One region of the Microbacterium sp. Y547 genome, then DNA from elsewhere that is predicted to be linked to it. Evidence: riboswitches for the same ligand, from Rfam matches in the RefSeq annotation. Region 1 holds a riboswitch; the other holds the start of a gene.

Region 1 (15,685 bases):
GCTGCCACCTGCCGATGCGCGGGCGCGATGCTGCGCACGCCGAGCGCTCTGGGCGGCATGGATCTCAGCTGTATCGGCACCTGAGCGAGTCGATTTCGAACACCGGCAAGATGCGCGTAAGATTATGGATCGCGCCTCCGTTCGCCTGATAAAGCCGGGCGGGTGCGCACCCGGCGAGTTACCCAAGCGGCCAAAGGGATCTGACTGTAAATCAGACTGCTCAGCATTCGGGGGTTCGAATCCCTCACTCGCCACCACATCAAGAAGGCCCGGAATCTCGCAGAAGTTTGCGAGTCCGGGCCTCTGGCGTTGATGGAGGATGATCAGGCCGTCCCCTCCGGAAACCCTCTCGCGGCAGTGTCGGTTGCGACATTCGTGGTGATACGCGTGATCATGGCCGTATGAGCAAGAACGTGCTTGTCGAGGGCAAGCCACGCATCGGGTGGATGATCGACGGCGACCCCGATACGCCTGAGATCGCCGTCATGCTAGAACTAACCGAGGAATCCGTTCAGCTCACAATCGCGACCAAGGGGCTGTTCGGCCGAGATGACCCCTACGCCAGGTGGTTTGGCAGCGGCGTAATGTACGGCGACGATCCGGAACAAACCAAGTATCGCTATGCGCCACCGCCCAACATCTTGTTCTACGACCACCTGGGCTCGGTCGTATTGGTCGGATGCAGACCGACGGCATCCTCATCTAACTCGAACGGAGCCGGGTTCGGACGGGTCGTGGCCAACTATGCAGTTCTCGGCCAGCGCCAAATGGACATCGACAAGATCAACGGCGTGCGGACCGAGATGCCGGGACTGGCCGCGTGGACCAGCATCAGCAGCACGACGACCGAGGTCAAGACTGACGCTGTGAGTCGGTCGCGCGAGTACAACATCACTCTGCGCTCCCCAGACGCAACACGCCTAGCTAGAGCCAAGAATCTCTCCTTGCAACCATCGTGGCGGACGTCAGTGCCGACTCCCGGAACGATCGCAACACACGACGTCATTCAACTCGTTACCGAGACGGTGCGAGCAGAGCCTTGGGAAAACCATCTGGCACCGCATCGCGCCGTGCAGGATCTGCTCTCGCTGTCCGCCTGGAGGCAATTTGGGTACTCGCGAATCGAGGTTGGAAAGGTTCGGCCGCTCGATCCCGACACCAACAGGAGGGTTGCTCCAGGCTCCGACATGGAATGGAACGAGGTCGTGACACATCGTCTACGGCTGCACGAGCCGTGGAAGTCGGAACCACGATTCCTGTTCACATTTGATGACATTGGGTCAGCTGGTGTAGAGCGCTGGATACGGATTCGGCGGGAGTACGAGCGCTCGATGCTCCCTCTTACCGGCGTCATCGACCAGCGAGGGATGTTTGCGGAGACCCGCGTAATGCAGACCGGGATTGCCGTGGAGGCCTTGGGCTTTCAACTCGCCAGCGAGCAGACGCCTTCTGGGTTGAACTCACGAGGACAGATCAGTTACAACGACGCGATGGATGTCATAGTCGCGGACATGTCCGTCGTCCCCGTGCCAGATGTGGAGGCATGGAAGACGAGATCGAGACTGAGCTACATGGGCGTGAAGCACGCCGACAACCCGACTCCGGACATCCTGACGATCGCAAACGCGTATCGCGAGAACGCTTTGATGCTCAGATATTGGCTCGCCTCAAAGCTCGGATGCAGCCACCAGGTGTTGCGGGACCGTCTGGATAGGGACCCGCTCAGCGGAGAGTATCGCCCCGCCTAGTCCGAGCGACGCTCAGGCTGCGATCTCTTTCTGGGCGGGCGCGTTCATCTCGTCCGCGTACTGATAGTCGATGATGTGGCTGCTCGAGAACTTGATCTTCGCACCGGCGTGCAGGTGAATCCACACTGCCGGATGTTGTCCAGCTTGCCTTCGAATCTCTCGCCTTCGACTTCCCTCGAAAGGTACGTAGAAGGTGCCACCCCGGAACTGTCCAACGCTCAGAGCACCGAGCACATCCGCAAGAAGTTCGGGCACAACCTCAGCAAGCTCCACATCAAGAAGGCTCGGAGCACTGGAGAATCCCAGCGCCCGGGGTTCTTCTGTCTGCGCCACCGGCCAGTTGTCGCAGCCGGAGAGCGCTTCGCGCCGCGCGGCTGGTCCCGCTCAGGGGTGCAGGTGGTCGCGGAGCGTCGGTCCCGAATACTCGGTACGGAAGACACCTCGTCGCTGAAGCTCGGGCACCACACCGTTCACGAAGTCTTCGAACGACGAGTGATAGAGCGCGGGCATGACGATGAATCCGTCGGCGGCACCGCTGCGGAACAAGTGCTCAAGTTCGCTCGCGACGCTCTCGGGTGAGCCCACGAGCTGAGGATGCAGCTGGTTCATGGCCTGCTCGATGGCGAGATCAGCGACGGTGTAGCCGCGCTCGGCGCTGACCGCGGCGAGCATGTCCTCGAACGCGACGCTTCCTGTCGCTCCCCGATGCGCCCTCAGCACTTCGAGGGCGGATGCCGTGGGATCGAGTGACTCGGCGTGGAGCAACCGCGCGAGCTTGACCAGGGCGTCGTCGAGCGAGATCTGTGCGCGGAGCCCAGCGAGATTGGTCCGGGCATCGGCATCGGTCCATCCGAGTACGGGCTGCACGCCCTGCAGGACGCGGATGGCGTCGGGATCGCGGCCGTGATCCCGCTCGGCGCGACCGCGCAGCTCTTCGCGGAAGGCCCGCATCTGCTCTTCGGAGTCCCCGATCGCGAAAACGACCTCCGCCCAGCGCGCCGCGAAATCGCGCCCGCGCGGTGAGGCGCCCGCCTGCATGAGCACGGGGCGGCGCTGGGGACTCGCGGGCACCGTGAGCGGCCCGCGCGCCAGGTCGGCGCCCCGCGGCGGCACGCGGTGTACGCGCTGCGCATCCGCGAACCTGCGTGCTTCGCGATCGAGCACGAGGGCATCCGGATCCCAGCTGTTCCACAAGTCGATGACCGTTGCAGTGACGCGGTCGGCGTTGTCGTAGCGAGCGGCCGACCCCGCGATGGAATCGCGCCCATGATTGCGGGCCTCGGCATCCGTCGTGGATGTCACGATGTTCCACGCAGCGCGTCCGCCCGAGAGCTGGTCGACGGTCAAGAGCTGGCGGGCGATCGTGTACGGGGGCGCGAAGCTCGTGGACACGGTGGCTCCGAGTCCGATCCGACTCGTCACTCCCGCCACGAGCGAGATGAGCGAGATCGGGTCGAGGTAGATGCTGCCCTTCCCGCCGGTCGCCAGGGTCGTGTCGACCCTGCCGTCTGCGTCTTCGGGGACCGCCAGAGCATCGGCGAAGAAGATCATGTCGAACCGGCCGCGTTCGAGCATCCGGCCCAGATCAGCGAAGAATTCGCCTCGTAGCCAGTCGGCTCTTCCGAGCGGATTGCGCCAGTTCTCGGCGTACTGGCTCGTCGGCGGATTCACCATCGCGACGAGGTGCATGCGCCTGGACACGTCAGCTCGCCGCGAGCGTCGGACTGTTGAGCGAGATGGTGACGTGGGTCGTCACATGCTGCACGGTGCGTCCCACCGCGATCCAGGCGTTCGCGACGGTCGTCAGCACGTCGGCGAGATCGCCGTCCAGACGCGTCGCGTAGTGGTCTGAACCCGAGTACACGCCCACCTGCTTCGCCTGCTCGATCGCGTCGTAGATCGCCGTCATGTGGTCGCCGTCGGTGCCCCCGTCGAGCAGGGGATACAGCGACCAGTGGGCGCGCGCACGGATGCCGGTGGCCTCGAGCTGCACGGGCTCCGCGCCGAGCGCATCCACACCCGCCGGCAGCTCGCACTGCAGTTCGCCCGGGCAGCCTCGGGAGAGCAGGATCGCCGCCGAGACGTGTGCTCCGCCAGAGGCCGCGGCGGCGATGACGTCGCGCAGATAGCGCAGCACATCGGCCTCAGCACCGCCCACGAAGGTCGAGATGTCGTTCGTTTCGACGGTCACGGCGCTCGCGTCGGCTACGGAGAGCGCCCCGAGGATCACGTCGACATAGGCGGAGTCGTAGACCGAGAGGGTGAAGCGCGCGCCCACCCCGTACTCGGTCGGAGTGAGCGGGTTCTGATCCGTCGTGGGGGGCATGACGCACCACCATAGCCGCTGCCGGGAATCGGCTACGCTCGTCGTGACACGGGAGCTCGGTAAGCCGGGCTGAGAGGAAGGCTCCAACCTTCGACCGTCGAACCTGATCTGGGTAATGCCAGCGCAGGGAGGCATCTCTTCTTCACCCGTGCCCGATCAGAGGGGCACACCCATGCGGAAACACCACGCCTTCGTGGCATCCACCCTCGCGCTCGCGCTCGGCCTCGCCGGGTGCGCCACCGGGTCGGCTGCCTCGCCCGATGACCCCGAGAAGGTCACGTTCGCGCTCGACTGGGCGCCGAACACGAACCACATCGGGGTCTACGTCGCCGACGCGCTCGGTTACTTCGACGACGCGGGCCTCGACGTCGAGATCCTGCCCTATGCCTCGACCTCGGTGCCCGAACTCGTCTCTGCCGGTTCGGCGGACTTCGGGCTGGCAGGTCAGGCGGGCGTGCAGCTCGCTCGCACCGCCGGCCGCGACGTCGTGTCGGTCTTTCAGGTGACGCAGTCCGACACGGGTCGGCTCGTGATCCTCGGTGACCGCGACGACGTCGAGCGACCCGCGGATCTCGACGGCGGAGTGTTCGGCGGCTTCGGCTCGCCGCTCTACGGCGCATTGGCGCGCGCCGTGATCCAGGGCGACGGCGGCGACGGCGACTTCGAAGAGGTCGTGCTCGACACCGGTGCCTACGAGGCGTTGAGCCAGAACCGCATCGATTTCACGCTCTCGGTCTCGACGTGGGAGGACATTCAAGCGGACATCGACGGACACCCGTATCGCGCGTTCCGGTACCAGGACTACGGCGTACCCGATCTGCACTCGACCGGGATCATCTCCAGCGACGCCTACCTGGAGGCGAACCCCGAGACCGCCCGGGCGTTCGTCGCAGCCCTGCAGCGCGGGTACTCGTACGCCGCCGCCGAGCCCGAGAAGGCGGCCCGCATCCTGATCGAGGCCAATTCGGACACGCTCGCGGCCGCCGAAGAGCTCGTCACCCGCAGCGCGAAGCTGCTCGCAGAGCAGTACTTCGTCGCCGAAGGCGTGGCTATCGGCGAAGTCGTGCCCGAGAAGTGGGAGGACTTCGGCGCGTTCCTCCTCGACAACGGCATCCTCACGGACGCATCGGGTGAGACCGTGACCGAGGCGCCCGACTGGTCGGAGTACTACTCCACCGACTACCTCGAGTGAGCAGAATCCGCGGCTCGGCCGCCGTCGTTCTTCCGCCGGTCATCGCCGCCCTGGCGATCCTGATCGTGTGGCAGTCCGTCGCGAACGCCGGCCTCGTCGCGGGTGGAGTGCTTCCGTCGCCGCTCCGGATCCTCGAGCAGGGGTTCGGCGAGCGCGACGTGCTGCTGCGGCACACTCTTCCCACCCTCACAGCCACGGCGCTGGGGTTCACGCTGTCGATCACGCTCGCCGTCGTCACCGCGACCACCCTGGACTTCTTCGTGCTGGGGCGCCGAGCGGCGATGCCGCTGCTCATCGTGAGCCAGACCCTGCCGCTCATCGCGCTCGCACCACTGGTCGTGCTGTGGTTCGGGTTCGGCCTGCTTCCGAAGGTGCTGCTCGTCGCGTTCGTCACGTTCTTCCCGATGGTGGTGGGACTCATGCGCGGTTTCGCATCAGCCGATCCCGACGCCGAGCACCTGCTGCGATCGATGGGGGCGGGCAAGCGCACCGTTTTCCGCATGGTCCGACTGCCGTCGGCGATGCCGTCGTTCTTCTCGTCGCTGCGCATCTCGATCACGTACGCCGTCGTAGGGGCGATCTTCGCGGAGTACGCCGGCGCAGTCGCGGGCTTGGGCGTCTACATGCAGAGTGCCAAGAACGTGTTCCGCACCGACCTCGTGCTCGCCGCTGTCGCGGTCAGCTCCGTGCTGACCCTGCTTCTCTACGGTCTCGTCGGGCTCATCGAGCGCCTCGTGCTGCCGTGGCTGCGCGTCGAGAAGGGAGCAGCGCGATGAGTGCCGGCGGCCTGGAGCTCACCGGCATCCGCAAGAGCTTCGACGGGGTGCCGGTTCTCGATGATCTGACCGTGTCGGTCGCGCCCGACGAGATCGTGAGCCTCATCGGCCCGAGCGGCAGCGGCAAGTCGACGCTCCTCTCGCTTCTGACGGGGGAGCTCGCCGCCGATTCCGGCCTCATCCTCTTCGACGGCGCTCCCGTGTCGGCGGGGGAGCGACCGTTCGCTTTCATGCCGCAGCGAGATGCCCTGCTGCCGTGGCGGCGCGCTCTGGACAACGCCGCGATCGGTCTCGAGGTGGCAGGCGTCGGGCGGCGCGAAGCGAGGCGTCGCGCCGGTGAGCTGTTCGACGCCTTCGGGCTGTCCGGCAGCGAGCGGCGCTATCCCCGGCAGCTGTCGGGCGGCATGCGGCAGCGGGTGTCGCTCGCGCGCACCGTGGTGCAGGGCCAACCGCTGCTGCTGCTCGACGAGCCCTTCGGCGCGCTGGATGCGATCACCCGGGACGAGATGCAGGAATGGCTGCTGGCGGTGTGGGCGACCCACCGGTGGAGCGTTCTGCTCGTGACCCACGACATCCGCGAGGCGGTTCGGCTGTCCGACCGCGTGTACGTCATGTCACGCCGCCCTGCGCGGATCGTCGGTGAGACGGTCGTGACGCGGGACATCCCGCGTGGCGAAGGGTTCGTCACCGACCCGCGCGTGCCCGCCCTGGAAGAGAGGTTGCGCGACCTGCTGCGTGCGGGCTAGGTGCGTAGGCTCGCGTCATGAGCGTCGATACCTATCTGAACCCCGTCGCCCGTCACTGGCGGACCGAACGCTCGCCCGACATCCGCGGCTTCCACGCCTCGCTCCCGGGGTACGCCGTCACGAGGCTCGTCGAGGTGCCCGACCTCGCGCGTGAGCTCGGCGTGGCGCGCGTCTTCATCAAAGAGGAGGCCTCACGCCTGGGGCTTCCCGCGTTCAAGATCCTGGGGGCCTCGTACGCCGTGTCCCGGGCGCTGACCGAGCGGGTCGGAGAGCGAGGGGCGCTGCCTCTCGCCGACCTCGAGCAGCGCCTGCGGGCGTCGGGGCCTGTGCGCCTTGTCGCTGCGACCGACGGCAACCACGGCCGCGCGGTCGCCCACATGGCACGCCTGCTCGGTATCCCCGCCCGCATCCACACGCCGGCCGACATCTCACCGGCGGCGAAGGGGGCGATCGAGTCCGAAGGGGCGCAGCGCATCGAGCGGGATGCACCCTACGACGACGTCGTCGCCGCAGCCGCGGCATCCGTGGGCGATGCTGACGTGCTCATCCAGGACACGTCGTGGCCGGGCTACGAGCAGGTTCCGCACTGGATCGTCGAGGGGTATTCGACACTCGTCACCGAAGCCGACGCGCAGCTCGCAGCTGTGGGAGCCCGCGCAGATGTCGTCGTCGTGCCCGTCGGCGTGGGCTCGCTCGCCGAGGCCGTCGTGCGCCACTACCGCTCGGGTCAGACGGCTCCCACGGTGCTCAGCGTCGAGCCGACGGCGGCGCCGACGATCCTCGAGTCGCTGCGTGCGGGGCGCCCCGTGACGGTCGAGACGGCGTCGACGATCATGGCGGGGCTCAACTGCGGCACTCCCACGACCGGTGGCTGGCCCGTTCTGCACGCCGGCCTTGATGCGGCCGTGACGGTGACGGATGCCGCCGCCGCGCGCGCCGTGCGCGACCTCGAGGCGCTCGGGGTCGATGCGGGGCCGTGCGGTGCCGCGACCCTCGCGGGCGCACGCGCGCTCGCCGCTGCATCTTTCGCGCCCGGCGAGACCACGCCCCTCACGGCCGAGGCGACGGTGCTGCTGCTCAGTACCGAGGGCCGAGCAGCGAACCCACTGCCGGACCTCGACGCTTAGACGCCGACGCGTTCGAACGCGTCGAGGCTGATGCCGTCGTCGAGGACGACCTTGGCCCACTCGCGTGCCGAGTGCAGCGAGTGATCCCGGTAGTTGCCGCATTCGATCGCTGAGACGGCCGGCACATCGGATTCGACGGCCTCGTCGGCGATGAATCGCAGGGCACTCGTGAGGGCCGCGACGACGTCGGCGACAGCCGGCTCGCCCCACATGAGCAGGTGGAAGCCGGTGCGGCAGCCGAACGGAGAGATGTCGATCACGCCGTCGATGCGGTCTCGCAGCAGCCCCGCGAGCATGTGCTCGAGCGTGTGAAGCCCCGCCGTCGGGATCTCTCCCGCGTTGGGCTGCACGAAGCGCACGTCGAAGTTCGTGATCGTGCCGCCCGAGGGGCCGTGCTCGACCCCGATCCGACGCACGTACGGCGCCTTCACGGCGGTGTGGTCCAGGGTGAAGCTCTCGATCTCGGCCATCAGGTCCTCCTCGCGATGCGGTGTGTCCATCCCATCAGATCTTCTTCGATCCGGATGCCGCGGGGCGGGGGATGGGCGAAACTCCCCACCGCGCCGATGGGTGGTGCGTGCCAGGATGGGGGCGGGCCCCGCCCGTGAGAAGACAGGAGCGACGATGACCGTGTCCGGGTATCCGACCGAAGAGCCGACGCGTTCCGGTTCGCCTTCATCGCTTCTCCGCGCCGCGATCTGGGTCGCCATCGGCGCACTCATCGCCGCCGCGATCGTGTGCGTCGTGTGGATCTTCCTCGGCGAGCAGAACGGCATCGTGGGGCGCGCGTTCCTCACGATCCTGCTGCTGGTCGGCTTCGCCGGCGTCGCGATCCTCGACGCACACCTCGCCGAGCGCCGCCCCGCATGGTTCGCGCTTTCCAGCATGGTCGGTTGGGTCGTGCTGCTGCTCGTGGGCGCCGTCATGATCTGGATGCCCGAGCGCTACGCGTACTCGGGGATCGGCCGGTTCGTGCAGTACCTCGTCATCGTGCTCATCGTGCAGCTCGCCCTGCTGCACATCCGCCTCTATATGAAGGCATCCCGCCGCTACGTGACGGGCTTCACGCAGGTCGTCACGGTCATCACCATCTCGCTCGTGGTCGGCCTCGCGGCGCTGCTGTCGGTACCGCTCGTGCTGTGGGAGTACGTCACCTTCACCGATCTGTACTGGCGCGTCATCGTGGCCGTCGCGATCCTCGCCGCCGTCGGCACTGCGCTCGTGCCGCTGGTCAACGTGCTCTTCGCTCCCAAGAAGGCGCCCGCGCACGACGTCTATGGCTCGCCGGCCCACCACCCCGCGCAGCTCCCGCCCGCGCCCGGGTACGGCGAGCAGCAGCCGCAGGGCCAGCCCCCGCAGCTGCCGTGGCCGACGTTCATCGACGGCGTCACGCCGCTGCCGATCATGCCCGACGGGCAGCCCGACTGGGGTGCCTACTACTCGGGGTACCCCTCGCCGGGGGCGCACATCGTGGGACACCCCGCGCCGGCTCCCGAGCCCGCTGCGCCGCAGGCCCCGCCTGCCGGCTACGAGGGCTTTCCGCCGCCCCCGCCGCTGCCTCCGCGCGGCTGACGCCCGCGGCATCCGTCGTCAGCGCGCGAGAAGCTCCAGGGCGGCCATCGCGGCGTTGTGGCCGCCGATGCCGCTGACGGCACCGCCGCGTCGCGCCCCCGAACCGCACAACAGCACGGCGGGGTGTGGCGTCGCGACGCCCCAGCGCTGCGCGGGCGTGTCAAGGGGTTCGTCATCGCCTGCCCACGGCCAGGACAGCGGCCCGTGGAAGATGTCGCCGCCGGTCATGCCCAGTGCATCCTCGAGATCGGCCGTGGTCTTGGCCTCGACGCACGGCGTGCCGTCGGGCGCTTCGTAGACGAGGTCGGAGATCGGCTCGGCCAGCACCGAGTCGAGCGAGCGGGTCGCGGCGTCCAGAAGCTCGGTCCGAGCGGTGTCGCGATCGGCGTCGTCGATGATGCGATGCGGCACCTGCAGCCCGAACAGCGTCAGGGTGTGTGCGCCCGATTCGCGCAGCTCGGCGCCCAGGATGCTCGGGTCGGTGAGGGAGTGGCAGTAGATCTCGGCGGGAAGAGGATGGGGGATGCGTCCGCCCAGCGCTGCCGTGTGCGCGGCATCCAGCTGGCTCATCGTCTCGTTGATGTGGAACGTGCCGGCGAACGCGGCCTCGGGCGAGACATAGTCGTCACGCAGTCGCGGCAGCCGGCGCAGCAGCATGTTGACTTTGATCTGCGCCCCCTCGGGCTGCGCGGGCGAAACGGGGCGGAGCAGCTCGGCGCCGCCGGCGGCGAGCAGGCGGTCGAGCACGGCGGGGCCGACGCCGCTCAGCACGAGCCGGCCGCGCAGGCTCTGCCGCACACCGCTCATGTCCACGTCGACCTCGCCATCGGGCGAGACGGAGACGACATCGGCGTTCGTGCGGATGTCGGCGCCCGCGTCGCGCGCCGCGCGCTCGAGTTCAGCGCTGACGCGCCCCATGCCGCCGACCGGGACGTCCCAGTCGCCCGTGCCCCCGCCGATGACGTGGTACAGAAAGCAGCGGTTCTGGCGGAGGCTCTCGTCGTCGGCGCTTGCGAACGTGCCGATCAGGGCGTCGGTCAGGGCGATGCCGCGGGTGATGTCGGTCTGGAGCGAATCGCGCAGCAGTGTGCCGAGCGGGGTGTCGACGAGCGCCGCCCACAGATCGTCGTCGCTGATGAGGCGGCGGGCGTCCGCACGCCGGGCGAGCGGCTTGAGAACGGTCGGGAAGATCCTGCGGGCGAAGGGTTCGATGCGGCTCATGAGGGCGCCGTAGCGTTCGGCCTCGACGGCGTCGCCCGTGGCCCGCAGGAACGATGCGACGGTCGCCCCGGCATCGCCGTTGTCGATCAGGATGCCGCGTGCCGGGTCGTCGGGAACCGGCGTGTACGACGAGTAGCGTCGCCGGCGCAGCTCGATCGAGAGGCCGAGGTCGGCGATGACGCGCGGTGGCAGCAGGCTGACCAGGTACGAGTAGCGCGACAGGCGGGCATCGACCCCGGCCCACGGGCGTTCCGAGACGGCGGCACCGCCGACACCCTCCAGGCGCTCGAGGACGACGACGCTGTGACCTGCCCGCGCGAGGTAGGCGGCGGCGACGAGGGCATTGTGGCCCCCGCCGACGATCGCGACGTCGTGCGTGAAGGAGTGGACTGCATCGGCCATCCCTCCACGCTATCGGCCCGCACGCGCCGGGTAGCGTGGAGGGATGCCCTCGGTCATCGAACTCCAAGACCTCGCCATCGCGATCGCCCAGGAGGCGGGGGAGCTTGCTCGACTCCGCCGTAGTGAAGGGGTCGCGATCGCCGCGACGAAGTCGGCGCTCGCCGACATCGTCACCCACGCCGACCGCGAAGTCGAGGCGCTCATTCGGCGTCGCCTGGCCGAAGCCCGGCCCGACGACGGGTTCTTCGGAGAGGAGTCGGGCGTCGAGTCCGGCACGTCGGGGATCACCTGGATCGTCGATCCGATCGACGGCACGGTCAACTACGCCTATGGCGTGCCGACCTACGCCGTCAGCATCGCCGCGGTCCAGGGCGAACCCGACCCCGCCTCGTGGAGCGCCCTCGCCGGCGTCGTCTACAACCCGGCCGGTCGCGAGCTCTTCCGCGCCGCGCGGGGAGAGGGGGCGTGGCTTGGCGACGTGCGACTCGCGGTCGTCGCCGACCCGCCCTCCGCAGGAGCACTTCTCGCCACCGGTTTCGGCTACAACCCCGAAACGCACGTCGGGGACCTCGCGCGGGTGGACCGCGTCATGCCGATCGCCCGCGACCTGCGCCGTGCGGGGGCTGCGTCGCTCGACTTCGCCTATGTCGCCGCCGGTCGCTACGACGGCTATTTCGAGCGCGGACTGCAGCCATGGGACCACGCCGCCGGCGCGCTTCTCGTGCAGGAGGCCGGGGGCCTCGTGGGCGGATACGACGATGTCGATCCGTTCGATCGGCACCTGTTCGTCGCGGCCGGACCGGGGCTGTTCGGGCCTCTTCTCGAGCGCGCGCGGGGGTGAGCGGCAAACCCGTCCATGGCATTCCCAGGCGGCGGGGGGTAGTGTTTACCCGATCGTTACCTTCGCGCGTTCGCGGGCGGGGGTGCATGAAGCCCGTTCCGCCGCCTTACCCGAGGCGACACGATCCGAAAGTCCCCGACTCTGTTGCAGCCCGACACGCCCTTGGCTCTGCCTGCGTCCACGCGCCGGTCGAACCGCTCCACGTTGACGTCCGGCCCCACGGCCGAAGCGACCGCGGCGGACCCACGCGATGAGGCTCAGCGCCGTTCGGTAGCAGCCGCGCTGGTGTGGAGCGTGTCGACCGCGGCGACGGATGTCGCCACCCCCGGCACCGACGTCGATCAGGCCGCGCCCCTCTCTCGGCGCGCGCTGCGCGCCACTCGGGCCACTGTCGTATCCGACGTCTTCGAGCTCATCGAGCCGCCCGTCGCTGAGGACGAGGTCGACGAGGTCCCTCCGCTCGATGAGCGGGTCGAGACCGCAGCCGATGACGAGTTCGAAATCGCCGCGCGGCTCTTCTCGTTCACGGGTGAGACCCCGGTGATGACCGTCGACGAGCCCGAGCCCGAGCCCGAGCCCGAGCCCGCCGAGGCCGAGCCCGGCGCCACGCACGCGGCGCCCCGCGGCGCACGCCGCCGCCGCGCCGTCCTCTCGCGCGTCGCCGCGACGTCGTTCTCGGCAGGCGTCATGGGCGTCGTCGGACTGCTCACGATCGGACTCACGACCCCGGCCGAAGCCGTCATCGCGGCCGGTGGCAGCAGCGCCGCGGCGATGTCGGTGCGCACTCCGGCCGAGCCGGCCGAAGACGAGCCCGCCACCGAGATCCAGGCCTACGTCGCCCCGTCGAGTGTGCTGCACGCCGACGTGACCCGCGAAGAGAGCTACTCGACGATCACGATGGCTGAACTGGCGTACCAGTCCGGCATCAAGAACATCTCGGACTTCTTCGTCAACGACGCCAACTCGGCCATCCAGTGGCCCTTCGCCGTTGGCGTGCCGATCAGCTACGGCTACGGTCCCCGCTCGGGCAGCATGCACCAGGGTGTCGACTTCACCCCCGGCGCCGGAGCGCCGATCCAGGCGATCGCCGACGGCACAGTGCGCGTCGCTTCTAACGCGGGTGGCGGATACGGCGTGCATGTCGTGATCGATCACGAGATCGACGGCCAGATGATCTCGAGCCACTACGCGCACATGATCGTCGACTCGATTCAGGTCGTTCCGGGCCAGAAAGTCGAGGTCGGAACCGTTATCGGCCGCACCGGAAACACCGGCCGTTCGTTCGGGGCGCACCTGCACTTCGAACTGCTTCTCAACGGAACGACGCACATCGATCCGCTTCCCTGGCTGCGCGAGCACGCGGGAGGCTGATCACGATTCAGACGGATGCCTCGGCTCTGGTATTCTCGTCTAGTTGCCCGGTGACGGGTGGCACGCCCCGATAGCTCAGTGGCAGAGCACTTCCATGGTAAGGAAGGGGTCGTCAGTTCAATCCTGACTCGGGGCTCGCAACATCCTCTCGGCGACGATCGGATGCACGCGGCAGGGTAGCTCAGTTGGTGAGAGCGCACGACTCATAATCGTGAGGTCGCGGGTTCGAACCCCGCTCCTGCTACAGATGAAAACCCCCGATTTATCGGGGGTTTTTGCTTTCGCTCGAACGCCGAGACCGGTGCGTCCCACGGATCCCGTCACGCGGGCACATCGACGATGCGCTGCGTTCCGTAGCGGGGCACGAGCTCGCCGCCCGATGCCGCCGCGATGTCCGCCGTGAAGGTCTCGACGAGGTGCGGCGCCACCCAGATCTCGAAGGTCGTCTCGTGCGCGTAGTCCGTGTCGCCGAGGCGGGCGTCGTGTCGCGCGGCCCAGTCACGAAGCAGGTGATCGATCCGGCCGGCGTCGGCGTGGCCGACGGCGAGCGTGGCCTGCGTCAGCACTTCGCGCCGCACCAGCGACGCACGGTCCAGCGCCTCGGAGGCCGCCGACGAGTAGGCACGCACGAGCCCGCCGGCGCCGAGCTTCACTCCGCCGAAATAGCGCGTCACGATCACGAGGACATCGGTGAGGTCCCGTCGGCGCAGCACATCGAGGATCGGGGCGCCGGCTGTGCCCGACGGTTCGCCGTCGTCTGAGGAGCGGGCGTGCTCTCCGGAGACCCCCGTGACGAGGGCGAGGCAGTTGTGGTTCGCGTCCCAATGCCGCTTGCGGGTCGCAGCGATGAGCCCGTCGGCGTCCTCCGGGGCCACGAGGGGGAAGGCGTACGTCAGAAAGCGCGACTTCTTGATGATCAGCTCGTGCTCGACCGGTGCGGCGATCGTGCCCGGGTAGCGCGGAAGAGGAGTCACGGGTCAAAACTATCCAGCCGCAGGGCAGACGCCGAAGCGGGCGAGTGGCCTTCGTCCAGGCGTCGCTCGCGTAAGCTCGTTCTTCGCCCGTTTGCGCGGTGCGTCCTCCGTCACCACCCGAAAAGAGCCTCGTGACCCTCGAGAAGCAACCGTCCACGGCACCCGTCGGCACATCGGCCCCCGCGCCGCGCACCGGCCCTGTGATCGCGCTGTTGGTGGCCTCGGCGTTCGTCGTGATCCTCAACGAGACCATCATGAGTGTCGCTCTGCCCCGCCTCATGGTCGACCTCGACATCACGGCCAGCACAGCACAGTGGCTGACGACCGGATTCCTGCTCACGATGGCCGTCGTGATCCCCCTCACCGGGTATCTGCTCGAGCGCTTTCCGCTGCGGAACATCTTCTTCGCCGCGATGACGCTCTTCTCAGCGGGCACCCTCATCTGTGCGGTCGCACCGGGATTCGACCTGCTGCTCGCCGGACGCATCGTGCAGGCATCCGGCACGGCGATCATGATGCCGTTGCTGTTCACGACCGTGCTCAACGTCGTACCCGCCACGCACCGCGGACGCATGATGGGCGTCATCTCCATCGTCATCGCGGTCGCTCCCGCCGTCGGCCCGACCGTGTCGGGGATCATCCTGTCGTCGCTGGACTGGCGCTGGATGTTCTGGATCGTGCTGCCGATCGCCCTTCTCGCGCTCCTTCTCGGCGCCCTCTGGGTGCGCAACGTCACCGCGACGCGCGACGCGCGGTTCGACGTGCTCTCGCTCGTGCTGTCGGCCTTCGGTTTCGGCGGCCTCATCTACGGTCTGAGCTCGATCGGCGAAGCCGCGTCAGGACGCACCCCCGTGCCCGTGTGGATCCCGCTCGCCGTCGGTGCTGCCTCGCTCGTGCTGTTCGTGCTGCGTCAGGTGCAGCTGCAGAAGACGGATGCTGCGCTGCTTGACCTGCGGACGTTCATGTCGCGGTCGTTCTCGCTGGCGATCGCGCTGGTCGTCATCGTGATGGGAGCCCTCTTCGGCTCGCTCATCCTGTTGCCGATCTACCTGCAGCAGGTGCTCGGGCTCGACACCCTCACGGTCGGGCTCATGCTGCTGCCCGGCGGTATCACGATGGGTGTCATCGCTCCCATCGTCGGGTCGCTCTTCGACCGGTTCGGCCCGAGGCCGCTCGTGCTGCCCGGCATGATCGTCGCGGCGGCTGCCCTGTGGGGCATGACGACATTCGACGCACAGGCCTCGATCGCCTGGATCGTCGCGGTGCACATGGCCCTCAACCTCGGTCTCGGCTTCGTGTTCACCCCGCTGCTGACCTCGGCCCTCGGGTCGCTGCCGCGATCGCTCTACCCGCACGGCAGCGCGATCGTCGGCACGATGCAGCAGGTGG
Region 2 (15,685 bases), on a different contig from region 1:
AGCGACGCCCGTCATCGCACCGCTCATCAACTTCGCCCCGACGAACGACCCCGCGGGTCTCGAACAGGCGCTCGCCGACCTCGCTGCGGGCCGGTTCGACTGGCTGACGGTCACCAGCGCGACGACGGTCGATGTGCTGTACGCGTTCCGCGCCACGATCCCTGCCAAGACGAAGGTCGCCGCTGTCGGTGAGACGACGGCCGCGGCGCTGACCGCGGTCGGCTACAAGGTCGACCTGATTCCCGACGAGGACAACTCGGCAGCCGGGCTCGCCGGTCAGCTCATCGCGCTGGAACCCGAGCCCCGCGAAATCCTGACGCTGCGCAGCGAACTGGCCAAGCCCATGCTGACGCGCATGCTCACCGACGCGGGGCACGATGTGCGCAGCGTCGTAGCCTATCGAACCGTCGGCGTTCCCGTGACCGAACGCATCGCCCACGATGTCGAGTCCGGCCGCATCAACGCGATCCTCGTCACGAGCGGCTCGGTCGCCGAGCAGGTGCACGAGCAGTTCCCCGACCTGCCGGTCACGACCGTCATCGCCGCGATCGGCCCCCGGACGGCGAAGGACGCCCGTCGCGCGGGCCTCGCCGTCGACATCGTGGCCGACACGCAGACCGTCGACGCGCTGATCGACGCCGTCGCCCGGTTCCCCCTTCCGCACGCAGCCGACGAGGTCGCGCCGCGCACGGGCCTCTTCCGTGCGATCGTCCGCGATCACGACTGAGTTCCGCACGTGAGCGAGAGCCCGCGCGTCGTCGTCCTCGCGGGCGGCGTGGGCGGTGCGCGCTTCACGCTCGGCGTGCGCGCAGCCCTGCAGCGCCGTGGCGCAGCCCCCGCGACCGTCGTGGTCAATACGGGCGATGATCTGTGGCTGTCGGGCGTCCGTCTGCAGCCGGACATCGACTCGATCATGTATGCGCTCGCAGGAGTCAACGACACGGGCCGAGGGTGGGGTCGCGCGGGTGACACCGAGCGGGTCAACGCCGAGTTGCAGGAGTGGGGCGCGGGATGGCCGTGGTTCACCCTCGGCGACCTCGACCTCGGCACCCATCTCGCGCGCACGGGGTGGCTGCGTGACGGGCTCACCCCCACCGGCGTGCTCGAACGCATGTCGACGCGGTGGGACCTCGGGGCGACCCTGCTGCCCATGACCGACGCCGAGGTCGATACCCACGTCGTCCTGGCTGACGGTGCACGGATGCACTTCCAGGAGTGGTGGACCCGCCACCGTGCGGCGCTGACGCCCGCCGCGTTCGAGAACCCGGGCATCGATGATGCCCGGCCGGCCCCCGGCGTCATCGAGGCCATCCAGGCGGCCGACGTCGTGCTGCTGGCGCCCTCGAACCCCGTCGTCTCGCTGGGACCGATCCTCGCCGTACCGGGCATCCGCGAGGCTCTGCGTGAGACGCCGGCCGCTGTCGTCGGAGTGTCGCCCATCATCGGCGGACGCGTCGTGCGGGGCATGGCCGACATCTGCCTCACGGCGATCGGTGTCGAGACCTCGGCACCCTCCGTCGCGGAGCATTACGGTGCGCGCTCGGCCGGCGGCATCCTGGACTCGTGGCTGCTGGCCGAAGAGGATGCGGCACACGCCGGCGTCGTCGACGCCCTCGGGGTGCGCGCCGTCGTCGCCCCGCTGTGGATGACCGATGCCTCAGCCTCGTCCGAGATCGTCGACGCGGCCCTTTCCGTCGCCGGTCTCTGACGCGCGGTTCGCCCTTACGACCCCACGATCGCCGCCGTGCGGGGGCCGAGTCCCAGCCCGCGCGCGGCGTGCAGCTGCTCGGCGGTGTCGACGTCGCGGCGCAGGGTCGAGGCCGCATCCACCTCGAGCGGTGTGCAGCCGAGCTCGACGTGGCGCGCGAACGAGTCGTCGCCGAAGGCCGAGCTCCACGGAACCCCCGCCGCTGCGGTCACGAGCGTCGAGCCGGTGCCCTCGCCGTCGGCGACGACGCCGCGATCCACGGACGCCGCCAGCGCGAGCGCTGCCGCGAGGTCGTCGGGGCGGAGGGCAGGCAGGTCGCCCAGGAGCGCCGCCCGTGGCAGGTGCGGAACCGCGGTCATGCCCGTCGCGATCGCCGCGTTCAGCCCGCGGGGCTCACCCTCGGGCACGAACAGCAGGTGCGCGATGTCGAGTGCTCCGAGGACGAGGCCCCCGTCATCGCCGACGACGACGACGCGCTCGACAGCCGGGCAGGCCGCGGCCGCAGCGATCGTGTCGAGGGCTATCGCGCGGGCGAGCGCCACCCGGTCGACCCCGGGGACGGCGAGTCGGGACTTCCCGCGCGCGGGATCTTTGACCGGGATGACGACGGCCCAGCGGGTCGTCACGCTCCGAGGCGGGCGCGCAGCCGCGGCAGGATCTCAGCGCCGTACGTGCGCAGGAACTTCTCCTGGTCGTGCCCCGGGTCGTGGAAGACGAGGTGCCGGAAGCCCAGTTCGTGGTACTTCAGGATCTGCTCGACGTGCTCGTCGGGATCCGTCGAGACGATGAAGCGGGATGCCGCGCGCTCGATCGGCAGCGCGTCGCCGCGGCGCTGCATCTCGATGGGGTCGTGGATGCCCATCTTCTCTTCGGCGGAGAGCGCGAGCGGTGCCCAGAAGCGCGTCTTCTCGAGGGCCGTCTGCCGGTCGGGGTCGTACGAGACCTTGACCTCCATGAGGGTGTCGATCGAGTCGGCCGAGCGCCCCTCCTTCTCGAGGCCCTCGTGAAGAGCGGGCAGGAGCTTGTCGGCGTACAGCGCCGGGTCCTTGCCGCTGGTCGTGATGAAGCCGTCGGCGATGCGCCCGGCCAAGCGTGTGGCTGCGGGGCCGGCTGCGCCGATGTAGATCGGCACGGCCTGGTCGGGTGCCGGACGGTCGTACACCGTCGCGTCCTTGACCGAGTAGTAGGTGCCCTCGAACGTGACGCGCTCGTCGGACCACAGGGCCTCGATGAGGGCGATGGCCTCCTTCAGACGCTGGAATCGTTCGGGGGACTCGGGCCACTCCATGCCCAGGGTCACTTCGTTGAGCGCTTCACCCGTGCCGACACCGAGCACGATGCGGCCCGGGTACATCACGCCGAGGCTCGCGAACGCCTGCGCGATGACGGCGGGGTGATAGCGGAAGGTCGGTGTCAGCACCGACGTGCCCAGCATGACGCGCGACGTCTTGGCTCCCATCGCGCCCAGCACGGGCAGAACGGCGGGGGCGTGGCCGCCCTCATGCATCCAGGGCTGGAAGTGGTCCGAGACGAAGACCGAGTCGAAGCCGACCTCTTCGGCGAGGACGGCGAGATCCACCAGTTCGGAGGGCCCGAACTGCTCTGCCGATGCCTTGTATCCGAAACGCAGGGGGACTTCCTGGGCGGTGCGAAGTGTCATACGTGGCCTCTCTTGACGGGGGCGGGAAGGAACTCCGAGCCGTCCGCGGCGGCGAGCCGCTCACGGAAGGCGGCGACGGTCCCGGGCCACAGCAGTGTGAGCCGGCCGGAGCGTTCGTCGACGTACCAGTTGCGGCATCCGCCTGCGATCCATGGGGTGGATGCCGCGCGCCGATCGATCTCGGCGCTGTAGGCGCGCTCGGCGTCGGGATCGACGCGCAAGACCCCGTCACGCGATGCCAGGACGCGGGCCGCGTAGGCGGCCTGCTCCTCGAGCATGAGGACCGACGAGGAGTGCCCGAGCGAGGCGTTGGGACCGTTGAGCACGAAGAGGTTGGGGAACCCGCTCACGACCGTCGAGCCGAACGACGTCATGCCCGCCGACCAGTGCTCCGCGAGGGTTCCGTCTTCGCCCCATACGAACTCCGCATAGGGCTGGCGCGTCGAGGCGAAGCCGGTGGCGAGCACGATGGCGTCGACCTCGTGCCGCGCGCCGCTCGCGGCGACGAGCGTCGACTCGCGCACCGAGGCGAGCGCCGACGGCTCGAGTCGCACGCGGTCCGACGCGACGGCGGGGTAGAACTCGTCCGAGAGCAGCACCCGCTTGCACCCGAAGGCGTATCGGGGTGTCAACGCATCGCGCAGCGCGGGGTCGTTCACCTGCGCCTCGAGGTGGGCGGTCGCGGTCCCGGCGGCGGCGGTCGCGGCATCCGGATCGCCCGAGCGCGACGCGAAGCGTGCTTCGCCCTCGACGTCGAGAGCCTCCCGCAGACGGGCTAGTTCATCGGGGTGTGCCGCGAAGCGGGCGCGTTCGGCGTCGGTGTAGGGATGCGCTCCGCGCGGCACGATCCACGCGGGCGTGCGCTGGAAGAGCGTCACCTCGGCGATCTTGGCGAGCTCGGGGACGAGCTGGACGGCCGACGCTCCCGTGCCCACGACGGCGACGCGGCGGCCGGTCAGGTCGGCGGCGTGGTCCCAGCGCGAGGAGTGGAAGAGCGGACCGGGGAACGTCTCGAGTCCGGGGATCTCGGGGATCCTCGGCTCGGTGAGGCGCCCGCACGCCAGCACGAGCGCATCGGCTTCGATGACGCCGGGGTGTGAGCCGCCCACGTCGAGGCGCCAGGTCTGGGTCTCGTCGTGCCACGCGGCGCCGAGCAGCGGGGATTCGAAGCGCGGCCGGATGCCCTCGACCTCGGCGACATGCTCGAGGTAGGTGCGGATCTCGTCACCACGCGCGTACAGCCCCGACCAGTCCGGGTTGGGGTGCGCGGCGAAGCCGTACAGGTGGCTCGGCACGTCGCATGCGACGCCCGGGTAGGTGTTGTCGCGCCATGTGCCGCCGAGAGAGGCCGCCCGCTCGAGCACGACGAAGGAGTCGATGCCTCTGCGGCGCAGCTCCATCGCCATCGCGAGTCCGGCGAACCCGGACCCGACGATCGCGACCTCGACGCGCGTCATCACCCGTCCTCGCTCGGCACCGCAGCGTGCCGCGGGGTCGGTGTGCCGTACTCCGTCGTGCGCAGGCGGAAGGGCCGGAACAGGCGAGCCGCGAGCCGCGACGCGGTCGCCACGGGCAGTTCGAGCCCGAACTCGATCCCCGCCTCGGGTTTGACGCGACCGTCGAAGAGCGTGCCGCCGAGGTCGTTGCCCCCCGCGCGCAGCAGTTCGGCGGCGGTGTCCAGCCCGACCCGCGTCCAGGGGATCTGCACGTGCGGGATGCTGCCGCTCAAGAGCAGCCGCGACACCGCGACCATGGCGCGATGCTCGTCGAGAGGAGCACGTCCGGCGACGAGGGGCACCCCGCCCGCGTGACCGGGCAGGGGGATCGGTACGAACTCGCTGAACCCGCCGCCGGCGCCGGCCGCATTGGCGGCCTCCTGCAGGCGCCGCAGCGAGCGCAGATGGGCGATGCGCTCGGCGGCTGTCTCGACGTGCCCGTAGAAGAGCACGCTCGTCGAGCGGAAGCCGGCTCGGTGGGCGGCCACGATACCCTCGGTCCACGTGTCTATCGCGAGGTCACGGGGCGCGATGAGGGCGCGCACGCGCTCGCTGAGCACTTTGACCCCGGTGCCGGGGACCGTGCCGACGCCGGCCTCGCGCATCGCCGCGAGCGCGGCGTCGAGCCCGAGGCCCGTGCGATCGGCCAGGTCGCGCACATCCTGCGGTCGGAAGGCGTGCAGGTGCAGCCCGGGGGCCGCGCGCACGATGGCGCGCGCGAGGTCGAGGTAGGCGCCGGGGTCTTCGCTCGGCGAGACGAGGCCCTGCACGCAGATCTCGGTCGCGCCGAGGTCCCACGCATCGGCGGCGATCGCGGCGGCATCGGCGAGATCGAACTCGTCCGGAGCGTCGGAGCCACCGCGCCGGAAGCCCGACGACGTCAGATTGCGGTTCACGACGAGAGTGACCGCTTCGCCCACCGTGTATCGCCGCACGTCGTCGGCCGTCGCCGTGAGGGCGTCGAGCCCGTCTCCGGACACCTCGAGCAGCAGCGTCCAGTCGTCGTCATCGAGCGAGAGGGGGTCGGATGCCGCGGCCTCGGCGAGCCGCCGCGCGACCCCGGCCCGCGACCCGGTCGTCGAACCGCCACCGCCCACCGGCCGTGGGGTGTCGGTCACCGACCCGAGGTCCGCTTCGCGCGCGAGCCCCGTTTCGGGATCCGCGAGCGCCGCGACGGCGTCCCGCATCTCGGGCGCGAGCCAGGTCTCGGGGCTGCGCACATACTCGGGGTGCGCCGTCAGGCGCTCGCGCAGGGTGAAGCCGAGCGATGCCGTGTGCTCGGCGAGCTCGTCGATGTGCGGCCACGGGCGCTCGGGGTTGACGTGGTCGGCGGTGAGCGGCGAGACGCCGCCCCAGTCGTCGGCGCCCGCGCGCACGAGCAACGCGAACTCCTCGCGGTCGGACAGGTTCGGCGGCACCTGGACGCGCATCGCGGGGCCCATCACGAGCCGGGCGACCGCGACCGAGGCGACGTACTCGAGCAGCGCGGCATCCGCAGCGCCCTGCATCGCGGTGCGGGGCTTCGCGCGGAAGTTCTGCACGATGACCTCTTGCACGTGTCCGTGCCGTTCGTGCGCGTCGCGCAGGGCGATGAGCGATTCGGCGCGGTCGCGCACGGTCTCGCCGATGCCGACGAGGATGCCGGTCGTGAACGGCACACGCGCCCGCCCGGCGTCGTCGATGACGGTGAGGCGCAGTTCGGGGTCTTTGTCGGGCGAGCCGAAATGCACCTGTCCGGGCTCTTCGAACAGGCGCCGCGACGTCGTCTCGAGCATCATGCCCATCGACGGCGACACGGGGCGCAGTGTCGCGAACTCGTCGGGCGTCATGACCCCGGGGTTGGCGTGCGCGAGCAGTCCCGTCTCGGCTGTCACGAGGCGCGCCATGGCGGCGACGTAGTCGATCGTCGACGCATAGCCGTGCTCGTCGAGCCATGCGCGCGCCTCGGGCCAGCGGTCTTCGGGGCGGTCGCCGAGGGTGAGGAGCGCCTCTTTGCAGCCGAGGGCAGCCCCCTGCCGGGCGACCGAGAGCACCTGCTGGGGCGACATGTAGGCGGGCTTGTTCTTCTTCAGCAGCTGCCCCGGTGTGTCGACGAAGACGCAGTAGTGGCAGCGGTCACGGCACAGGGTCGTGAGCGGGATGAAGACCTTGCGCGAGTAGGTGATGACGCCCGGTCGACCGGCATCGGCGCCGCCGGCATCGCGCATCGCGCCGGCGAGGGCGAGCAGTCGCTCGAAGTCGTCGCCCGTCGCACCGAGCAGCGTCTCGGCATCGTCGGCGACGACGCGCGCGCCTGCCGCGACGCGGTCCAGAACCGCGGCGGCATCGGCCCGCCTGGCGGGCGCCGGATCGAGCAGGGTCACCGTCCCAGTCTGGCACCGCCCCGCACACCGGGCGTCACGGATCGTTGCTTCACCGTAAGCAAACGATCCGGGCTCCCCAGGCCCGGCGCTGGCAGACTGGGGCTATGGTGACGCTTCTTCTGGACTCGACGCGGCTCGAGGTCGCACTGTCGGGAACCGAGCGCGCGCTGGCATTGCGCAAAGGCAACGTGCTCGTCGAGCGGTCCGAGATCGCCAAGGTGCAGCTCACCGATGACGCGTGGACGTGGTTGCGCGGCGTGCCGTCGCCCGGCACGCATGTGCGCGGTGTGATCGCGATGGGCACCTGGAAGTCAGCGGGCGGATCCGACTTCGTCCTCGTGCGACGACGGCGTCCCAGTGTGGTGATCGACCTCGACGGGCACCCCGAGTTCGCGCGTATCGTGCTGACGACGCGTCACGGGCTCGCGCTCGTGCAGGCGCTGCAGCTCGATGACGTCTCGGCCGTGCCGGCCGACGTCGTCGACATCGCGACCGGCGCGATCCCGATCGCCGAGACGCCGGTCAGCTGACGTCGCGCCGCCAGCTCGTGGCATACGCGAGGACGAGCAGCACGACGGCGTAGCCCAGCAGCACGAGGCCCCCGGCCCACCACTGCATGCCCGCCGAGTCGACGGCGGCGACCGCGAAGACGCTCGCTCCGACGAGGGCGTCGCTTGCCGCCCCGGGCAGGAACTGGATGACGTCGGACAGGCCCTCGACGAAGGATGCCGCCGCCCGGCCGACCGGTTCGAGGAACTGCGTGAACACCAGGACGCCGACGATGGCGCCCACCTGGTTGCGCACGAGCGCCCCGACTCCGATGCCGACGATCACCCAGAGGACGTACGCGAGCAGCATCCGCCCCAGCATCGCCCAGGTCTCCGGCGACCCCAGATCGGTGTCGAGGCCGAAGGCGGCGAGGAACGCCGCGCCCGGGCCGACCGAGGCGACGATGCCCAGCACGCCGTACAGCAGCCCCAGTGCGATGCCCACGAGCACCTTGGCCGAGAGCACCGTGCCGCGCTGCGGCGTCGCGAGGAAGGTGGGGGTGAGTGTCTTGTGGCGGAACTCCGCCGTCACGATGAGCGTGCCGATCAGGAGCGGGAAGACGTACCCGACGGTCGTCGCCGTGCTGTAGAGCGTGGCGGACAGCCCATCAGCCGGCAGCATCGCCTCGCCGGGGAGGTTTCCCGATGCGGTCGCGGCGAACACGCCGCCGAGGACGGCGGCCGTGAAACCGACGTACACGACGAGGATGATCGCGAGGATCCACCACATCGACGTCGTGAACTGCTTCGTGGTCTCGGACCGGGCTGCAGCGGCGAGGCTCATCGCGGGTCACCTCCCTCGTGGCCAGGCGCGTCGACGGCATCGGCCGCCCGATCGTCACGCGCGCTGAGGCCCGTCGCAGCCGAATGCACGCGCTGACCGCTCACGAGCTCGAGGAAGACCTCTTCGAGCGCGGGGCCCCGACGCTCCAGCGAGGACAGCGCGATTCCCGCATCCGCCGCGATCCGGCCGATGTCTGCGGGATCGAGCCCGCGCACCGTGAGGCCCGAGCGGAGCACGTCGTACGCCACACCCGCCGCGTCGAGGGCTTCTGTCAGCCGCGCGCGCTCGGGTGCGTCCACGACCGTGGCGTACTCGGTCGCATCGGCGAGGTCTTCGAGCCTGCCCTGGAAGACCAGGCGGCCCTGCGAGATGACCAGGAGTGCGTCGACGGTCTGCTGCACTTCGCTGAGCAGATGCGACGAGACGAGCACCGTGCGCCCTTCCGCGGCGAGCTGCTGAAGGAACCCGCGGATCCAGCGGATGCCCTCGGGGTCGAGTCCGTTCGTCGGCTCGTCGAGCACGAGCACGCCCGGGTCGCCGAGCAGGGCGGTGGCAAGCCCCAGACGCTGGCGCATGCCGAGGGAGTATCCGCCGACCTTGCGCCCCGCGGCATCCGCGAGGCCCACGAGCCCCAGGACGTCATCGACCCGCGCGTCATCGAGGCCCGCCGCGCGGGCGTAGACGCGCAGGTGGTTCGCCGCCGTGCGGCCGGGGTGGAAGCTCGAGGCTTCGAGCACCGCGCCGACCGTGCGCAGGGGGTGGTCGAGCTTGGCGTACGGCGTGCCGCCGATCGTGGCGACGCCCTCCGTCGCTCGCACGAGCCCCAGAAGGATCCGCAGCGTCGTCGTCTTGCCCGCGCCGTTCGGCCCGAGGAACCCGGTGACCCGGCCGGGTTCGACACGTGCCGTCAGCCCCGCGACCGCGGAGATCGCGCCGAAGCGCTTCGAGACACGGTCGAACTCGACCACGTGTCCTTCGGGCATGTCGAGACCCCTCGTCGTGTGAACCGTGCCCCCCTATCCTGGCCGAAAACCGCCCCGATCGCTGTCTGCCACGTGGGCGGTGGACACTCCCGGGGCGGACGGTAGCCTTGCGGGCGTGACCGATGCCTCTGAACCCCAGGTCCTCGTCCGCGCCGAAGCGGGCCTCGGCCGCCTCACGCTCAACCGGCCGCGCGCCATCAACGCGCTCGATCTCGGCATGGTCCGAGACCTCGCCGCGGCCCTGGACTCCTGGCAGGACGACCACGACGTCGACATCGTGCTGATCGACGGCGCGGGCGATCGGGGCCTGTGCGCCGGCGGCGACGTGCGCGGTCTCGCGGCGCAGATCCGGCAGGGCGACGCCGAGGCGGCGGGGGTGTTCTTCCGTGAGGAGTATGCGCTCAACGCGCGTATCGCCGAGTACCCGAAGCCCGTCGTCGTCTTCGCCGACGGCGTGACGATGGGCGGCGGGATCGGTCTGGCAGGCCACGCGGCCGTGCGTATCGTCACCGAGCGCTCCAAGCTCGCGATGCCCGAGACGCGGATCGGCTTCACTCCCGACGTGGGCGGCACGTGGCTGCTCGCTCGCGCCCCGGGCCGGATCGGTGAGTACCTCGGGCTCACGGGGGCGACGATGGATGCCGCCGATGCCGTCTACGCCGGCTTCGCCGACCACGTCGTCGCGAGTGAACGCCTCGATGACGTGCGCCACGCGCTGCAGACGCGCGCCGACCCCGCGACCCCGACAGAGATCGTCCTGCTCTTCGACGAGACCCCCGCCCCCTCGCGCCTCGAGGCCTCTCGCGCGTGGATCGACGACGCGTTCTCGGCCGACAGTGTCGCCGAGATCGTCGAGCGGCTGCGGGCCCGCCCCGAGAGCGATGCGCACGCGGCCGCCGAGGTGCTGGGCGAGCTGTCGCCGACAGGGCTCGCCGTGACGCTCGCATCCGTGCGCGCGGCCCGCGCAGCGTCGGGCCTGCGCGAAGTGCTGGCGCAGGAGTACGGGCTCGTGATGTGGTTCGCCCACACGCAGCCCGACCTGCTCGAGGGCATCCGTGCACAGCTGGTCGACAAAGACCGTTCGCCGCACTGGTCACCGCCGACGATCGACGAGCTCGCACCGGATCTCGGAGAGAAAGCCCTCGGATACGAGCCGCGCACGCCTCTGTGGGCATGACGACCCGACGCCGCGCCGTGTCGATCGGGGTTGCGATCGACGGGTTCTTCTTCGTCTTCGCGGGTCTCGCCGCGGTCTGGCTGGCATACCTCAGCCTGACCGAGACGTTCCACGTCGGCTGGTGGGGCGTGCTGTTCGCCGTGCTGTTCTGGCTGCTGCTGGCCTACCTCGTGCTGCCGCGGCTGCACCGCATCCTCACCACGATCTATGTGCCGGACTACTTCATCGGGCGCGCGCGCACGAGCGACGGACTGCTCGGCGACCCCGTCAACCTCGCCTTCCTCGGCGAAGGTGAGCAGATCGAACGGGCGATGCGGGCGGCCGGCTGGACGAAGGCCGACCCCGTCACCCTCGCATCGTCGGTGAACATCGTCACCTCGACGCTGCGACGGCGCAGCTACCACGAAGCACCCGTCAGCCCGCTGTTCCTGTTCGGGCGGCAGCAGGACTTCGCGTATCAGCAAGAGGTCGACGGCAATCCGGCCCAGCGGCACCACGTGCGCTTCTGGAGGTGTCCCGACGGCTGGCTGCTGCCGGGCGGCCGCCGGGTCGACTGGCTCGCGGCGGGAACGTTCGACACGAGCGTCGGGCTGTCGCTGTTCACCCTGCAGATCACGCACCGCATCGACGCGGACACCGACGTCGAGCGCGACCACATCGTGCAGACCGTGACCGGGGCCGATCCCCGTGTCACCGTCGACGTGATCCGGGACTTCTCGACGGGCTATCACTCGCGCAACGGCGGCGGCGACAGCATCCGCACCGACGGCGACCTGCCGATCATCGATGTGCGCGCCATCGCGGAGGTGACGACATGACCGAGATGCCACACAAGCGCCCCGCCTTCGAACCGGCCTCGCGTCTGCTCGTGCCCACCGGGTACGACCCCGGCATGCGCCGACCCGCCCCGATCGTGGCCGGGTTCGTGCTGGTGATCCTGCGTGTGATCGCCGGGGCGGTCCTGCTGTTGGGCATCGCGTTCGGCTGGGACTGGCTCATGCTGCCCGACGCCGACGAGCTCGCGTCGATGCGCGAGGACTCCGTGACCGGCCAGAGGGTCATCGCGCTCATCGTGGGAGTGGGTGCGCTCACTCTGCTGCTGGATCTGACGTTCGGCGTGCTGGTCTTTCGCGGGCGCAACGTCGCCCGCATCATCGTCATGCTCGTCTCGGTCATCTCGATCACGTCGTCGTTCGTCGCGTGGTGGGCGCAGGGTCAGGACATCACGCTGCGCACGACCTTCGTGTCGCTGAGCCTGGACATCCTGATCCTGCTGGCGCTGTCCAGCCGCGGTGCCGCCGCCTATGCGCGTCGCACCGAACGACGCTGAAGGCGACGTGGCATAACCTGTAAGCCGCCGCGGCCGCGGCATCCGCTCGGGAGGGTGCGTGTTCGACAGTCCACTCTCGGCGTCGGCCTACGACGTGCTCGCCGTCGCTCCCGATGCCGACGATGAGACGCTGCGCCGCGCCTATCGCCTGCGTCTGCGCCAGACGCACCCCGACACGGGAGGCGATGCGACCGTCTTCGTGCAGGTGCAGCGTGCGTGGGAGCTCGTCGGCACGAGTGACGCGCGGGCGGCGTACGACCGCGGTCACGGGTTCGGCGCGCACGCTGCGCCGGATTTCACGCAGGATGCCGCGGGGTGGCGGCCGCCGCGACCGACCGCCGACACGCGGCCCCGCGCCCGGTCGCACGGTCACCCCGGCGGGTGGAACCGCGAGCGCTATCTGCAGCTGATGCGCGAGTGGGTCGGACGCGGGGTCGAACTGGACGATCCCTACGACCCCGCCCTCGTGCGCTCAGCGCCCCACCACGTGCGCGAGCTCCTCGCCGATGCGCTCGCCGAAGAGGCGACGGCCCGCATCGTCGCCGATCTCGGCATGGGCTACACCGTCTGGCACGACGTGCGCGCGGCCGGCCGCAGCGACGCACCCGACGCCAAGATCGACCACATCGTGCTCGGCCCGAGCGGGCTTTACTCCGTGCAGTCGATCGACACGGGCGCGCCGGTGCGACTGCGCCGCGGCGAGCTCATCGGCGACGGCGTCACCGGGGCGCCGATTGCGACTCTCGTCGCCCGCACCCGCGTCGTGGCGCGCGCCGCGGGCGTGCGGTTCCGAGGGGCGATCGTCGTGCTGCCCGACGACGATGTCGCCCACCCCATCGACGAGCTCGGCAAGGTGCGCGGCACGCCCGTCGCGATCGTGTCGCGCAGCGCGCTGACGACGATCCTTCGTCGCGGCATCGCCGGTGCACGACCGATGGGCGGCACCGAGGTCTTCGACGTGCGCACGCGTCTTCAGCAGACGGTGCGCTTCGCCTGATCGATCAGCGGGTCAGTCCGAACAGCTCGAGCGGGTGCGTCAGCCGCCACCAGGCGTCCGGGTCTTCGATGTCTTCGGCCAGACGCAGCGGCACAGCGGCTTGGTCGAGCGGCCCGACAGCCGACAGTTCGCCCACGGTGTCACCCTTCGCACGTGCCTCGCCGAGGTCGAACGTGGTCGACACGTCAGCGGCACTGCCGTTCCACAGCACGACGGTGGCATCCTCGGCCGTCACGATGGGGGAGTTCGCGCCCCACGCCGTCGTCACCCGCCCCACGGTCGCGCCCGCCGTCACCGACGGGCGCGGCTGCAGTTCGGCCTCGAGCTGAGCGTAGAGAGCACGTGAGACGTCGACGCGCGCTTCGCCGTCGGGCTGTCCGAGGACCGACGCGTAGACGCGCACGCGGGTGTCGCCGACCATGATGTCCTTCGCCGTCAGCAGGTTCCAGGTGTCCAGCGTGCCCGTCTTGAGGCCGATGACGCCGGGGTCCTCGAGCATGCGGTTCGTGTTCTCGACGACGCCCACGCCGGGAAGGTCGACGGAGCGCTTCGCGACGATCTCGGCGATCACCGGGTGGGCGAGGGCCTTCTGCGCGAGGGTCAGCAGGGCCGCCGGCGTGGCGACGTTGCGCGGATCCAGTCCCGTCGGCTCGACGACCTCGATGCCCTCGATACCGTGCGTGCGCAGCCAGCCGTTCGCCGCTGTGGCGAAGACGTCGTCGGTGGGCCACAGCGTCGTGGCGAGGCGATCGGCGTAGTTGTTGCCGGAGCCGATGAGCATGCCCTCGAGCATCTGGTACTGCGTCAGAGAGGCGCCGACGGGAACGTCGAGCGCCGATTCGCCGTTGGCCCGGTACTGCCAGTAGCGGGCGCGGTCAAAGCCGGTGAACTGGTATTCCGGTCCGGCCTCGCCCAGCGCGAGCGGCATCTCTTCGAGAACCACGAGCGCCGTGACGACCTTGGTGATGCTCGCGATGCTGACCTGCTCGGGCATCGACGCGAGCTGTGTGTCGAAGCCCTCGACCGCGACGGCGGCCGCGCCCACCTCAGGCCACGGCAGAGCGGCCTCGGCTGCGGCGACGGGCTGCACGCCGATCGCCTCGACCGTCGGTGCGACGGCGTGCAACGGCCACAGCAGCGTCGTGGCGGCGTAGGCGCCGACGATGAGTGTCACGAGTGAAGCCGGGATGAGCACACTGGCACGCAGCGGCGACCGCCGCGGGGCGCGCGCGAGCAGGTCCGGCCCAGCCTCGGTGACAGCCGACGACGTGCCGAGAGCGGCCGGGTCGACCCAGGTCAGCGCGCGACCGCCGACGGTGGGCCCCGTGCTCGTGCCCGCCGATGCGCGGGAGGGCAGGGCGACCTCGGTCGTCGTCTCGGCGACCACGAGAGCGGCGTCGGGCTCGAGCGTCGCCGTCACCGACCGGTTCGCCGCCTGCTTGCGCAGCGCGCGTCGCGTCGGGGGCGGGGTGATGTCGGGTGTCACCCGCCTACGGTACAACGCAGGTCACACGGATATACTCATCGGCACAACCACGGGAGTCCGGTGAGCCGGGCTGAGAGGAAGCGATCCACGCTTCGACCGTCGAACCTGATCCGGATCATGCCGGCGCAGGGAGGAGCATCCGATGCCTACAGCCACGTCCGCATCCACCCGGTCGACGACCGTCCGCAGCCTGCGGTGGAGAGTCGTCGACATCGTCGTCGCCAGCGTCATCGGCGTCGCGGCGGGACTCATCTTCCTGCTGTGGAACATCGGCTATCTGGGTCCCAAGACCCTGCTCGAACCGCTCGCGCCGGGCATCCAGGGCCTGCTCGACGGTCCGTGGCTCTTCGCCGGCGTGCTCGGAGCGCTCATCATCCGCAAGCCGGGCGCCGCGATCTACACCGAGACCCTCGCCGCTGTCGTGTCGGCGCTCGTCGGCAATACGTGGGGCGGGTTCCTCACGATCGAGGCCGGTCTCGTGCAGGGACTCGGCGCCGAGCTGATCTTCCTGCTCTTCTTCTACAAGCGCTGGTCGCTCCCCGTCGCGGTGCTGGCGGGCGCGGGCGCCGCGCTGGCCGGCGGGATCAACAACCTGCTCCTGTGGTATCCCGGAGCGGATGTGACCTTCACCGTCGTCTACATGATCAGCACACTCATCTCGGGGGCGGTCATCGCCGGTGCGCTGTCCTGGGTGCTCGCGAGGGGCCTCGCGGCGACCGGCGCGCTCGACCGCTTCGCGTCCGGGCGCGCCGCCCGCGTGCGCGTCTAGCCGTGCCGGGCACCGCATCGCGGCCCGCTGTCGTCGAAGCGCGCGGGTGGGGGTGGCGTCACGCGTCCCGTCACGCGTGGGCCGTGCGCGGCGCGACCTTCCGCATCGAGCCCGGCGAGCGCGTGCTGCTGCTCGGCGCGTCGGGCTCGGGAAAGTCGACGCTGCTGCATGGACTGGCGGGAGTGCTCGGCGGCGAGGAGGAGGGGGAGTCCGAGGGTGAGCTGCTCCTCGACGGCGTGCCCGCTGCAGCGACCCGAGGGCGGGCCGGTCTCGTGCTGCAAGACCCGGATTCGCAGGTCATCCTCGCCCGTGTCGGCGACGACGTGGCGTTCGGCTGCGAGAACCTCGGCATCGAGCGCCACGAGATCTGGCGGCGCGTAGCGA

The links. Region 1 has a riboswitch for thiamine pyrophosphate ahead of AC25Y0_RS01325 (ABC transporter substrate-binding protein). Riboswitches for the same ligand answer to the same signal wherever they lie in the genome.
Region 2: it holds a riboswitch for thiamine pyrophosphate, as region 1 does, so the genes downstream of both, AC25Y0_RS08805 (ECF transporter S component) here and AC25Y0_RS01325 (ABC transporter substrate-binding protein) in region 1, are expected to answer to the same signal.

Annotation. Positions count from the first base shown of each region.
Region 1 is NZ_JBYHFN010000001.1:244,814-260,498, reverse strand. It holds gene AC25Y0_RS01350 (hypothetical protein) at 1-84, shown strand, start outside; tRNA gene AC25Y0_RS01345 (tRNA-Tyr) at 173-257, shown strand; gene AC25Y0_RS01340 (ApeA N-terminal domain 1-containing protein) at 402-1,748, shown strand; gene AC25Y0_RS01335 (NtaA/DmoA family FMN-dependent monooxygenase) at 2,133-3,449, opposite strand; gene AC25Y0_RS01330 (YkoF family thiamine/hydroxymethylpyrimidine-binding protein) at 3,451-4,074, opposite strand; TPP riboswitch at 4,113-4,221, shown strand; gene AC25Y0_RS01325 (ABC transporter substrate-binding protein) at 4,247-5,266, shown strand; gene AC25Y0_RS01320 (ABC transporter permease) at 5,263-6,042, shown strand; gene AC25Y0_RS01315 (ABC transporter ATP-binding protein) at 6,039-6,788, shown strand; gene AC25Y0_RS01310 (diaminopropionate ammonia-lyase) at 6,806-7,915, shown strand; gene AC25Y0_RS01305 (S-ribosylhomocysteine lyase) at 7,912-8,385, opposite strand; gene AC25Y0_RS01300 (hypothetical protein) at 8,540-9,487, shown strand; gene AC25Y0_RS01295 (phytoene desaturase family protein) at 9,506-11,110, opposite strand; gene AC25Y0_RS01290 (inositol monophosphatase family protein) at 11,154-11,951, shown strand; gene AC25Y0_RS01285 (M23 family metallopeptidase) at 12,156-13,322, shown strand; tRNA gene AC25Y0_RS01280 (tRNA-Thr) at 13,387-13,458, shown strand; tRNA gene AC25Y0_RS01275 (tRNA-Met) at 13,493-13,566, shown strand; gene AC25Y0_RS01270 (IMPACT family protein) at 13,643-14,296, opposite strand; gene AC25Y0_RS01265 (DHA2 family efflux MFS transporter permease subunit) at 14,428-15,685, shown strand, end outside.
Region 2 is NZ_JBYHFN010000004.1:342,586-358,270, forward strand. It holds gene AC25Y0_RS08735 (uroporphyrinogen-III synthase) at 1-727, shown strand, start outside; gene cofD (2-phospho-L-lactate transferase) at 737-1,708, shown strand; gene cofC (2-phospho-L-lactate guanylyltransferase) at 1,723-2,334, opposite strand; gene fgd (glucose-6-phosphate dehydrogenase (coenzyme-F420)) at 2,331-3,368, opposite strand; gene AC25Y0_RS08755 (flavin-containing monooxygenase) at 3,365-4,825, opposite strand; gene cofG (7,8-didemethyl-8-hydroxy-5-deazariboflavin synthase CofG) at 4,825-7,227, opposite strand; gene AC25Y0_RS08765 (hypothetical protein) at 7,332-7,757, shown strand; gene AC25Y0_RS08770 (ABC-2 transporter permease) at 7,750-8,559, opposite strand; gene AC25Y0_RS08775 (ATP-binding cassette domain-containing protein) at 8,556-9,542, opposite strand; gene AC25Y0_RS08780 (enoyl-CoA hydratase/isomerase family protein) at 9,658-10,719, shown strand; gene AC25Y0_RS08785 (LssY C-terminal domain-containing protein) at 10,716-11,537, shown strand; gene AC25Y0_RS08790 (hypothetical protein) at 11,534-12,049, shown strand; gene AC25Y0_RS08795 (DnaJ domain-containing protein) at 12,108-13,046, shown strand; gene AC25Y0_RS08800 (D-alanyl-D-alanine carboxypeptidase family protein) at 13,051-14,532, opposite strand; TPP riboswitch at 14,572-14,681, shown strand; gene AC25Y0_RS08805 (ECF transporter S component) at 14,675-15,301, shown strand; gene AC25Y0_RS08810 (ABC transporter ATP-binding protein) at 15,304-15,685, shown strand, end outside.